2 linked regions of the Nitratireductor mangrovi genome follow. The protein of the gene in region 2 interacts with the protein of the main gene of each other region in a pairwise test. Links are inferred from orthologs where the notes say so. Each region holds a gene or a part of one and is shown on either strand. Other genes may lie near its edges.

The links. Proteins that work in one complex are often made in the same cells at the same time.
Region 1: the proteins of rlmN (region 2) and ftsZ interact in binary tests that used the Escherichia coli proteins (3 or more experiments, as listed by UniProt). The link is inferred for Nitratireductor mangrovi from one-to-one orthologs.

The regions. Positions count from the first base shown.
Region 1 is NZ_CP042301.2:2,049,250-2,053,761, forward strand. Bases 1,559-4,512 are described here. They hold ftsZ (cell division protein FtsZ), read right to left. Parts: upstream 3,872-4,512; coding sequence 2,246-3,871; downstream 1,559-2,245. Other genes in these bases: lpxC (UDP-3-O-acyl-N-acetylglucosamine deacetylase), read right to left, coding at 1,559-1,958; ftsA (cell division protein FtsA), read right to left, coding at 3,939-4,512. Outside these bases: DNA repair protein RecN, read right to left, coding at 1-8; FQ775_RS10120 (outer membrane protein assembly factor BamD), read right to left, coding at 24-890; more of lpxC, read right to left, coding at 1,008-1,558. UniProt on the Escherichia coli protein: Essential cell division protein that forms a contractile ring structure (Z ring) at the future cell division site. The regulation of the ring assembly controls the timing and the location of cell division.
Region 2 is NZ_CP042301.2:3,655,172-3,661,155, forward strand. Bases 1,246-4,112 are described here. They hold rlmN (dual-specificity RNA methyltransferase RlmN), read right to left. Parts: upstream 3,364-4,112; coding sequence 2,128-3,363; downstream 1,246-2,127. Other genes in these bases: FQ775_RS17835 (mechanosensitive ion channel family protein), read right to left, coding at 1,246-1,559; FQ775_RS17840 (hypothetical protein), read right to left, coding at 1,658-2,131; FQ775_RS17850 (methyltransferase family protein), read left to right, coding at 3,529-3,975; FQ775_RS17855 (TetR/AcrR family transcriptional regulator), read left to right, coding at 3,980-4,112. Outside these bases: more of FQ775_RS17835, read right to left, coding at 1-1,245; more of FQ775_RS17855, read left to right, coding at 4,113-4,591; FQ775_RS17860 (invasion associated locus B family protein), read right to left, coding at 4,629-5,132; FQ775_RS17865 (YkvA family protein), read right to left, coding at 5,386-5,766.

The DNA.
Region 1 (4,512 bases), 1.6 Mb from region 2 along the record:
GCCAGCATCGCGAGGTCTGGCCGTCAGCCGCCCAGTATGGCCGCTCCGGCCTTCGACAGCCACGAGCCCGTGTTCTCGCGCGGCTCCAGCCCGCCGCTCTGCAGCAAGGCGTAGGAATCACGGTACCACTGGCTGTCCGGATAGTTGTGCCCGAGCACGGCGGCGGCCGTCTGCGCTTCCGAAGCCAGCCCCATCGCCAGGTAGCTTTCGGTCAGCCGCGCCAGCGCCTCCTCGACATGGCGCGTGTCCGAGTAGGCCTCCACGACCAGCCGGAACCGCTTGATGGCGGCAATGTATTCGCGGCGTTCGAGGTAATAGCGGCCAATCTGCATTTCCTTGCCGGCCAGCTGGTCGCGCGCAAAACGCTTCTTCGCCTTGGCATCCTCGACATATTCGGATTCAGGCCAACGCGTGATCACCTCGTCCATCGCCTCGATGGTGTTGCGCGAATCCTTCTGGTCCTGGGTCACGTCGGGGATCTGGCGGAAATAGCTCAAGCCGACGATGTACTGCGCATAGGCCGCGTCGTCGCTGTAGGGATAAAGCGAGACGTAACGCTTGCCGGTGTTGATGGCATCGACATAATTGCCTTGCCGATAGTTGGCGAAGGCATGCATGACCATCGAGCGGCGGGCAAATTCGGAATAGGGATGCTGCCGGTCGATCGCCTCGAACTTGGCGATCGCCTCGCTCATCCGGCCGGCCTCGAGATTGGCCAGCCCTTGATTGTAGAGAACGTCGGCCGGCTCGATCTCCTCGACATAGGCCGTGAGATCGAGATCCCTGTCGGAACTGCAACCCGCTACGGAGAGCGGCGTCATCGCCGCCGCCAGCACGATGAGTGCATTGGCAAGGCCGCTTCTTGGCCGCGTCGATCGAACGGAATGCATCTTTGCTCTTGTCCCTCGGCCCCAAAGCGGGCACTTGACCGCCGCCATTAAACACAGCACCGGCACTCGGGCAACGCTATCGCGCCGCAATCGCGCAATTTTGTGGCAACGGTCGCGTTAGAGCCGCCAGGGCGCATAGACCGGCGCGTTGACTGCCACCAGTTCCGCCGTGCGGCCGCGTTCACGGCGACCCGTCTCCACGATCTCGAAGGCGCTGCTGTCGGACAGCAGCAACCGAAGCGCCGAAGCGTTGAGGCTGTGCCCGCCGCGATAGGAACGGAAGCAGCCAATGAAGCGGGCACCGGCAAGCGCCAGGTCGCCCATCGCATCGAGCGTCTTGTGGCGCACGAACTCGTCCTCGAAGCGCAGCCCGCCAATATTGACGATGCTGTCGTCCTCGGCGATCACGACGGAATTGTCGAGCGAAGAGCCAAGCGCATAGCCGGCCGCCCAAAGTCGCTCGACATCGGTGACGAACCCGAAGGTGCGGGCGCGGGCGATATCGCGCTTGAAGCTTGCCGGCCCTACCTCGGTGGTGAATTTCTGGCGACCAATCGCCTTGCTCTCGAAATCGATCTCGACCTCGAAGCGGGTTCCGTCATGCGGCAGGAACTCCGCCCATGAACCGCCCTTTTCGATGCGGATCGGCTTCAGCACCCGGATATAGCGACGCTTGGCGGAGAGCGCGGCAATGCCGGCCTGTTCGAACGCCTCGACGAAGCTCTGGCCGCTGCCATCCATGATCGGCACTTCCGGTCCGTCGATGTCGATCGCGACGTTGTCAACGCCCAGTGCGAACAGCGTCGCCATCAGGTGCTCGACGGTGGCCACATGAATGCCGCTTGCATCGCCAAGCACGGTGCAAAGGTCGGTCGCGCCTATCTCGGAGACGAGCGCGCGGATTTCGCGCTGCTCACCATCGGCCGACTGGCAGTTGAAGACGATTCCAGTATCCGCATCCGCCGGACTGAAGTGAATCGTCACCGCCTTGCCGCTATGCACGCCGACGCCGGACAGGCACGTGCGCGATCTGAGGGTGGTTTGATATTCGTGCAATTCTATTCCCATGGCCCCGCCCCGTACGAGACCGCTTGGCCAGTTGTTGCCTGCGGTTCTTCTCCGCGCACGCCCAGGCGCCCCATTCCCCGAAAGCCCTGCACAACGCTTTGATTTTTCGGGGCCGAAGATAATGGCCACGCGGAGAGTCGCCAAATCACGCTTTCTTACTCTGTGTTACGCCGAAATCACGCGAGATTTCCGAGGTTAGCCATTGATTTTTCATCAGTTTCTACGAAGGCAGGCCGGAGCGTCACTCCGGCCTGTTACAATCCGTGTCGTGCACCTGTCAGGGCACGTCAGTTGGCCTGCCGGCGAAGGAAGGCAGGAATCTCCAACTGATCGTCTTCCTGGGCCGGGCGAGCCGACGGCGTCAGGCGCCCGTGGTCGTCGAGTTGCCCCTTTCGCGGCGCGTAGAGCTGCGGGTCCTGGTTGGAAAGGCGCCGTGATTCGGCCTGCCTGACTAACTGCGGCTCGCGCGGCGGCGCGGCGTTCGTGCGCACCGGCTCGTCGTCACGCTTGGAAAGACCCGTGGTGAGCCGCTTGAGCAGCCCCATCGGTCCCTTTTCGTCCGACGACGTCGGCTCGGCACTCGCCTGCATTTCAGCCTTTGCCACCGGGGGAAAGTCCTCGACGCGCGGCATGCGCGGCGACTGCTCCGCGACCGGTCGTGCCTGCGGCATCTCCGCGGCTGGTGCCTGTTCGGCCACCGGGGCGCCGTGGAAGATGCGGCTTTGCGGCCGGAACTCGCCTGCGGCCTCTCCGGCCGAGCGCTCGGCATCACGAATAGCCTCGGCGACCGGGTCGATCTCGGCTTGCATCTGCGGCTTTTCGGCTTGTAGCGCCACGGCAGGCTGCGGCTGGGCGGCGGGCTTCGGTTCGGGTGCCGCCGCTGCCGGCCGCGCCGCGACTTTGGGCTGGTGGCGGATTTCGATCGGTGCGGCTGCGATCTCGGACGCCTTCTTGTCGATGCCGGTTGCAACCACCGAGACGCGGATCACGCCTTCGAGATCCTCGTCGAAGGTCGCACCGAGGATGATGTTGGCCTCCTGGTCGACTTCCTCGCGGATGCGGGTTGCCGCCTCGTCGACCTCGAACAGCGTCAGGTCGCGGCCACCGGTGATCGAGATCAGCAGCCCGCGCGCACCCTTCATCGAGCTCTCGTCGAGCAGCGGATTGGCAATCGCCGCCTCCGCCGCCGCCATTGCGCGGCCTTCGCCGGAAGCCTCGCCGGTGCCCATCATCGCCTTGCCCATCTCGCGCATGACCGAACGCACGTCGGCGAAGTCGAGATTGATCAGGCCCTCCTTGACCATCAGGTCGGTGATGCAGGCCACGCCGGAATAGAGCACCTGATCCGCCATCGCGAAGGCGTCGGCAAAGGTGGTCTTGTCATTGGCGATGCGGAAGAGGTTCTGGTTCGGGATGACGATCAGCGTATCGACGCATTTCTGCAGTTCCTCAATGCCGGTGTCGGCGGTCTTCATCCGCCGCTGGCCTTCGAAGTGGAACGGCTTGGTGACGACGCCGACGGTCAGGATTCCCTTTTCGCGCGCCGCATGCGCAACGACAGGAGCCGCACCGGTCCCGGTGCCGCCGCCCATGCCGGCGGTGACGAAGCACATATGCGTGCCGGCCAGATGATCGACGATCTCGTCAATGCACTCCTCCGCCGCCGCGCGGCCAACTTCCGGCTGCGACCCGGCACCAAGCCCCTCGGTCACATGCGCGCCGAGTTGGATCAGGCGCTCCGCCTTCGACATCGTCAGCGCTTGTGCATCGGTGTTGGCGACCACGAAGTCGACCCCGCGCAGCCCGGCCGTGATCATGTTGTTGACGGCGTTGCCGCCACCCCCGCCAACACCGAAAACGGTGATGCGCGGCTTCAGCTCGGTGATGTCCGGCTTTTGCAGATTGATAGTCATGTCCTCGTCCTTTTCGCCTTTCTTGCCGCATCGCCGCAGCGGCTGCCTGGAGGTTCGACCCTCGGAGTTAGAAGCTGTCCCTCAGCCATTGACCCATGCGCTGGAACCGCCCGCCCGTACCCGTTGAACGCATGCGCAGAAATCCAGAAACCCGGTTGTTTTCGAATGAGGCGACCTGCGGATAGATCATCAGCCCGACCGCCGCCGCGAAGGCCGGCCCCTTGGCCGCCTCCGGCAACCCCGCCACGCCGAGCGGCCGCCCGATGCGCACATTGCGCCCGAGCACGCGACGCGCCGCCTCCGGCATCCCCGCCAACTGGCTGGCGCCACCAGTCAGCACCACACGCTTGCCGACGGTCGAGCCGTAGCCGGACCGGCTAAGCCGCTCGCGCACGATCTCCAGTGTTTCCTCGACCCGCGCGCGGATGATGCGCGCCATCACCGAGCGCGGCACCTGGTGCGGCTCGTCACCATCGTCGCCGCCGACCGGCGGAATATTCACGATGTCACGGTCGTCGGCGGCACTCGGCAGCGCCGAGCCATGCATGACCTTCAGCCGCTCGGCGGTCTCGACGCTGGTCGAAAGGCCGCGCGCCATGTCCAGCGTCACATGCCTGCCGCCGACCGGGATAGATTCGGCA
Region 2 (5,984 bases):
GCCAGCCGCGCCAGAGGCAGGATGGTGGAAAGCCGCGATCCGCCGGCGCCGCCGCCCTCGCCGCCGAGTTCCTCGGCATTGGGATCGACGCCGGAGGCCGACATCTCGTTGGCAAGCTTGCGGTTGACGAGCAGGGTCAGCACTTCCCAGACCAGATAGCCGGCGGCGACGATCATCGCCACGGTGATCAGCCTCGCGGCGAAGCGAATGCCGACGCCGGCCGAGGCCAGGTTGGTGAAGTCGATGCTCCACATGCGCGCGATCGTCATGACGACGATACCGAAGACGATGACACGTCCGATACGGACGTAGCTGCGCCTGGTCGACTGCCAGGCCTTTTCCGCGACGGCCCCCTCGCCCTGCATGGGTGGAACCAGATGCCGCACGAGGCCGCGAATGGCCGTGTCCATGGCCGGGGCCATCAGAATGAGCCCGAGTGTCAGGTAAGGCTTGCCGCCGGCCAGCAGATCCGTCCGGCCCTGGGTGAAGATGATTTCCATCCCGAGCCAGCCGATCACGATCAGCACCATGGCGACATATGGATAGGCTGCCGCAAGGCGCGCCTCCAGGCGCGTGACATCGGGGTCCCAGCCGCGCGCCATTGAGGCAAGGCCGGCACGTGCGCGGATGGTGATGACGAGCAACCAGCCGAATACCGCGACCGTCAGCCAGAAGCCCAGCTGCGTCGCGGCCCCGGCGGCATCGTTGGCATTCATGAAGCTGACGAGGAAGCCGCTCGCGCCGACGAGCACCGCGAGCCCTATCTGGCTGCGATGCAGGTAGCTGGCGGTCCAGTCGTCGACACTGAGCAGTCTCAGATCCGCCCTTTTCGGCGCCAACAGGAAGCGGGACAGCGCCGCGACAAGCCGCGGCAGGACCACGAAGCTGACCATGATCGAATGCGCAAGCGGTATCGCGTCAGCGGAAACGACGAGCGGCGCCAGAACCCGCGTAACGACAAGAAAAGTCAAAAGACCGATGACGTCGGCGAACAAGCGTCGGCCCAGGAAGGACAACGTTGCGCGCAGCGTTGCCGGTTCGCTCTGCTCGGTCATGCGCCGCTGCCATGCGGCGGTCTGGCGATTGACCAGCCTTTCCGCGGCAAGGCCGACCGGGATGAGACCTGCGAGGGTGAGGAGAAGCACACCCAGTCCGCCCCAACCGGCTCTTCCGATGAAGGTCTCGAAGCCGTGACGCAGATCGCCGAGCAGCGTTGGGAATTCGCGCACCGAGCCGGCCGCCGCGTTCCAGACGCCGACCAGCGCGTTGCCAAGCACCCCGGCGACGGTGTTGCTCTCCGCCGCCGCTTCCGCCGCCTGCCGCTCGGCGACGACATCGAGTTGCCGGAGCAGAAGCTCGCGGACCTCTGCGTCGCTCAGCCTGCTTACCAGCGCACGGATCGCTTCCGGCGTCAGCGGATCGGGTAGCGCGACCTCTTCGCTGGTTTCGCCCGACGATGTGGGTATCCCCATCATCTGGGCTTGCGTTGGCGACGAGATGGCGAGGAACAGGCCTGCAAGCAGGACCGCCAACGCCTGCCGCACATGTGGCTTGGTCATCGCTTGCCCCCATCACCCGGCCAGAGCGGACGTTGCCCTACGCCTGGCGCCTCGTCCAGCATAGTCCGTGATGGCATATTATCCTACCCGGGTCGGTTTCAGCCGGCAGGCGGTGGCCCGGTGTCGGCCCGCGGCGGCTCGCGCCAGCGCCCTGCGTTGCGGCCGGTGATGGCCCAGTAGACGATCCCGGCGATGAGACCGGCGCCGATGAAGGACAGCAGCGGCTTGTCGGCCAGCGCTTCGGCTTCGTCCATACGCGCGCCGTAGATGAGTGCCGACACGACCGCCGAGATCGCCGCGCCGCACAGCGAATAATAGAGCCAGCCGCGCTGCGGCATGAACTCGCCGATGAGGATGGCGGTGATGGCCGGCATGAAGGCGAAATAGGCGACCAGAAGCGCCACGAACGCCACCGAGAAGGCATAGGCGCCGGCGCCCGCAGGCTCGCCAGCCGCCATTTCGCCCGGGCCGATGAGGATGAGATGCAGGAAGGCGCTCGCTGCCAGGGCAGCGGCGGCGAACCCCAAGATGATCGCCGAAAACCTGATCAGGATCGCAAAAGTCTGGCTCAAGCCTCGCCGTGCCCGGCGATCATCATCGCCTCGAGCGCCAGGCGCTCGGACTTCTTCAGCCGCTCCGATTCCGACTTCAGCTGGCCGCAGGCGGCCAGAATGTCGCGGCCGCGCGGCGTGCGGATCGGCGACGCATAGCCGGCCTGGTTGACGTAGTCGGCGAAGATTTCGATCGTCTCCCAGTCCGAGCACTGGTAATTGGAGCCTGGCCACGGGTTGAACGGGATCAGGTTGATCTTGGCCGGAATGCCCCTGAGCAGCCGCACCAGTTCCCTGGCGTCTGCGAGGCTGTCGTTGACGTCCTTCAGCATCACATATTCGAAGGTGATACGCCGCGCATTCGACAGGCCCGGATAGGCCCGGCAGGCATCGAGCAGGTCCTTCAGCGGGTACTTCTTGTTGATCGGCACCAGCATGTCGCGCAGATCGTCGCGCACCGCGTGCAGCGAGATCGCCAGCATGACGCCGATTTCCTCGCCGGTGCGGTAGATTTCCGGCACCACGCCCGACGTCGACAGGGTGATGCGGCGCTTCGACAATGAGAGCCCGTCGCCATCCGAGGCGATCAGCAGCGCCTTCTTGACGTTGTCGAAATTGTAGAGCGGCTCACCCATGCCCATCATCACGATGTTTGAGACCTTGCGGCCCTCGGCCGGCACGATCGCCCCCATCGGGGTCTCCCGGTCGGGAAAGTCGCCCAGCCGGTCACGCGCCGTCAGCAGCTGCGACAGGATCTCTTCAGAGGTCAGGTTGCGAACCAGCTTCTGCGTGCCGGTGTGGCAGAACGAACAGGTGAGCGTGCAGCCGACCTGCGAGGAAACGCAAAGCGTTCCGCGGCCCTCCTCGGGGATGTAGACGGTCTCGATCTCGACCGGCCGCCCGGCGCCGCGCGGCGGAAAGCGGAACAGCCATTTGCGGGTTCCGTCACCGGAGATCTGCTCTTCGACGATCTCCGGCCGCGTCACCGTGAAATTGCGGTCCAGTTCGGCGCGCAACTCGCGTGAGATGTTGGTCATGTCGGCGAAGTCTGACACGCCGCGTACATAGAGCCAGTGCCAGAGCTGCTGCGCGCGCATCCTGGCCTGGCGCTGCGGCACGATGCCGGCCTCCACCAGCGTTGCAGCGAGCTCGGTCCGGGTCAGGCCGATCAGCGTCAGCTTGTCGCCCGCCCCATGGCGCTGGGCGAGCGCGGCGCGCTGGTCCGGAGAGGTGAGGTCTATCGAAATGCTCATGGGCGGAAAGGATATGGTCGGCGGCGGCCGATTTCCAGTTAGGGGCGCGCCATATCAGAAGATCGCATTGCCGTCACGCACCAAGATTGCCCTCAACCTTGTTTCATAATAAATAATAATAGCAGGCATTTTTCACAATTGACTTCAAACGAAGGGGATTTCGAAATGAAATGGCTGATACCTCCTGTCCTGCTCGTGATCGTCGTCGCGGTCATGATCGCTCTCTTCCGCGGGCTGCCTGAATGGCGAATGCTGCCGGAGCCGTTCAATTATCTGATCGGCCTTCCGCTCGTCGCAGCCGGCCTCGGTCTCGCCTTCGCCGGCTCGCACCGTTTCCGTCGCGCCAACACCAATATCCACACCTTTCGCCGGCCCGACGTGCTGGTGACCGACGGAATGTTCTCCATCAGCCGCAATCCGATGTATCTGGGTTTCGCGCTGGCGCTGGCAGGCTTCGCCGTGAAGCTCAACACGCCGGCCAATCTGGCGCTGATGGTGCTGTTCGTGCTCGTGGCCGACCTCTGGTACATCCGCTTCGAGGAGAAGGCGGCGGAAGAGGCCTTCGGAGATGCGTACCTCCGCTATCGGCGCCGAACCCGCAGATGGATATGATTTCTTGCCGCGACCGAAGACCGACACCACTGCCGTCCGCAAGCAGTTGCTCGAAGCAACCGAGCGCCACATCAAGGTCCACGGCCCCCGGCGGCTGACGGTCTCGGACATCGCTTCCGAATGCGGCATGTCGCAATCGAACGCCTACCGCTTTTTCAGGAACAAGCAGGCCCTGCTGGAAGCGGTCGGCGAGCGCTGGTTCGCGGCCATCGAGGAGGAACTGGCCTCGATCGCCGCCTCGGACCAGCCGCCTGCCGAGCAACTGGTCCGCTTCGTCGTGCGCCAGTACGAACTCAAGCGCGCGCGCTACGCCGAAGACCCGGTCCTGTTCCGGTCCTATCTCGAGCTGGGCATGGCCAACATGAAGATCGTCGAGCGGCATTTGAACCGCCTGCACGCACAGCTGGAGGCAATCATGCAGCGTTGTGCCGAGGTCGGCCTTCTTGGCGGTCGTGACCCGGGCGAAGCCGCGCTTCTGGTCGAAGCGATGACGGTGCGTTTTCGCGACCCGGGCCTGATCATGCGCCACTATGACAGCGACAGCGCCGCGCGCGCGGCCGAAGCCGCCGGCCTGATCCTCGCCGGCCTGGCGCATCTGCGGAGGACGCCGAACTGAGCCGTCCGCGATCAAGCGCCGGCGCCGGCCGGAAATCCTATTTGCAGTCGGAGATCGAGTTGAGTGCCGCCGTGATGCCTCTCAGGGAGAACGAATAGCTGGTCTCGTTGCCGCGCCCCGACATCGCGTTGACCGACATCACCGAACCGGCCTTCATCGCCGCAACCAGCTGAGGCTCCTCGGCGGCGTTTTCCAGCCAGGCCGACTTGCCCTTGGTGAACAGCGAGAACGAACGGTCGCCGACCTTCACCGACACCTTGGAGTCTTCCTTGAGATTGTAGGCCGCGATGAACTGCGGCTCGTAGGCGACGTTCTGCCCCGGCTTCTGGCTGACGAAAAAGAAGATGTCGCCATGATCCAGCGACGCCGGCTGCTTCTCTGTCGGAACCGACAGCACGTAGCAGACCTTGCCGTTGCCGGATTGGTACGAATAGGTCCCCCAGGCATTGTGCTGGCCGACTTTGGTGGCCGTTTGTGCTCCGGCCGATCCTGCCGCCAAGAGGGCCGCCGCTCCTGCGAGGAACGAGATCAGTGCACGCATGTCGCTACCATTTCCCTGTGTGGCTCATCCAACGAATCGCTCACGCGGCCTCTGCGGACCGCATGCTCTTAAATTTAGTTAATCGGAGTTACCAAAGGGTGAATCCGCCCCGGATTGATGTGCCCGATTTCGTCGCGGCCAAGGCCCGCTTCCGCGCTGGCGGAATGGCCCGAACCGGCCGACTTATCGGAAAAAGCGCAGGAAAACGGCGAGAGTTTGTCAGTTTCGGCGCGCGGGCCGATTGCCTCGCCGGCTAGCCGTTGTCAGCGTCCTCGCGCAAGAACGCCTGCGCCGCAGCGCGATGTGCCGGGGTGATATGGTTGCGGATGGCCGCGATCGCCGCACTCAACACGGCGACATCGTCTGTGAAGCCGAAACCGAACAGGAAATCCGGGATCGAATCGAGCGGCAGCACGAAATAGGCCAAAGCCGCCAGCAGCACGCCGCGAACACGCGTCGGTGTCTTTTCGTCCAGGGCGCAATAATAGGCCGCGACGAGTTCGTCCATGAACGGCACTTGCCGCGCGGCGCGCTTCAGCGTCGAGGTGAATTTCGAGCGCACGCGACGGTCGCGACGCTGGTTTTCCGCCTCGTCGACGGGCGCCAGCACCTCGGATATCCGGTCGTGGTCCATCGTCCTCACCATGACAACGATGTGGGGACGTTCGGCCGCATCCGCAAGCCGCGCCTACCCCCGGCGAAGCCGTTCATTCTCTTCGCCAGCTTGAAATCAAGCTCGGTCAAGCCGCCGGCGTCGTGGGTCGACAGGGTCACCCTCGACCGTCTTGTAGACGTTCGACCACTCCGGGTGGTGGTCGAGCTTTTCGGCTGCCAGCGCCGATCGCGTCATGA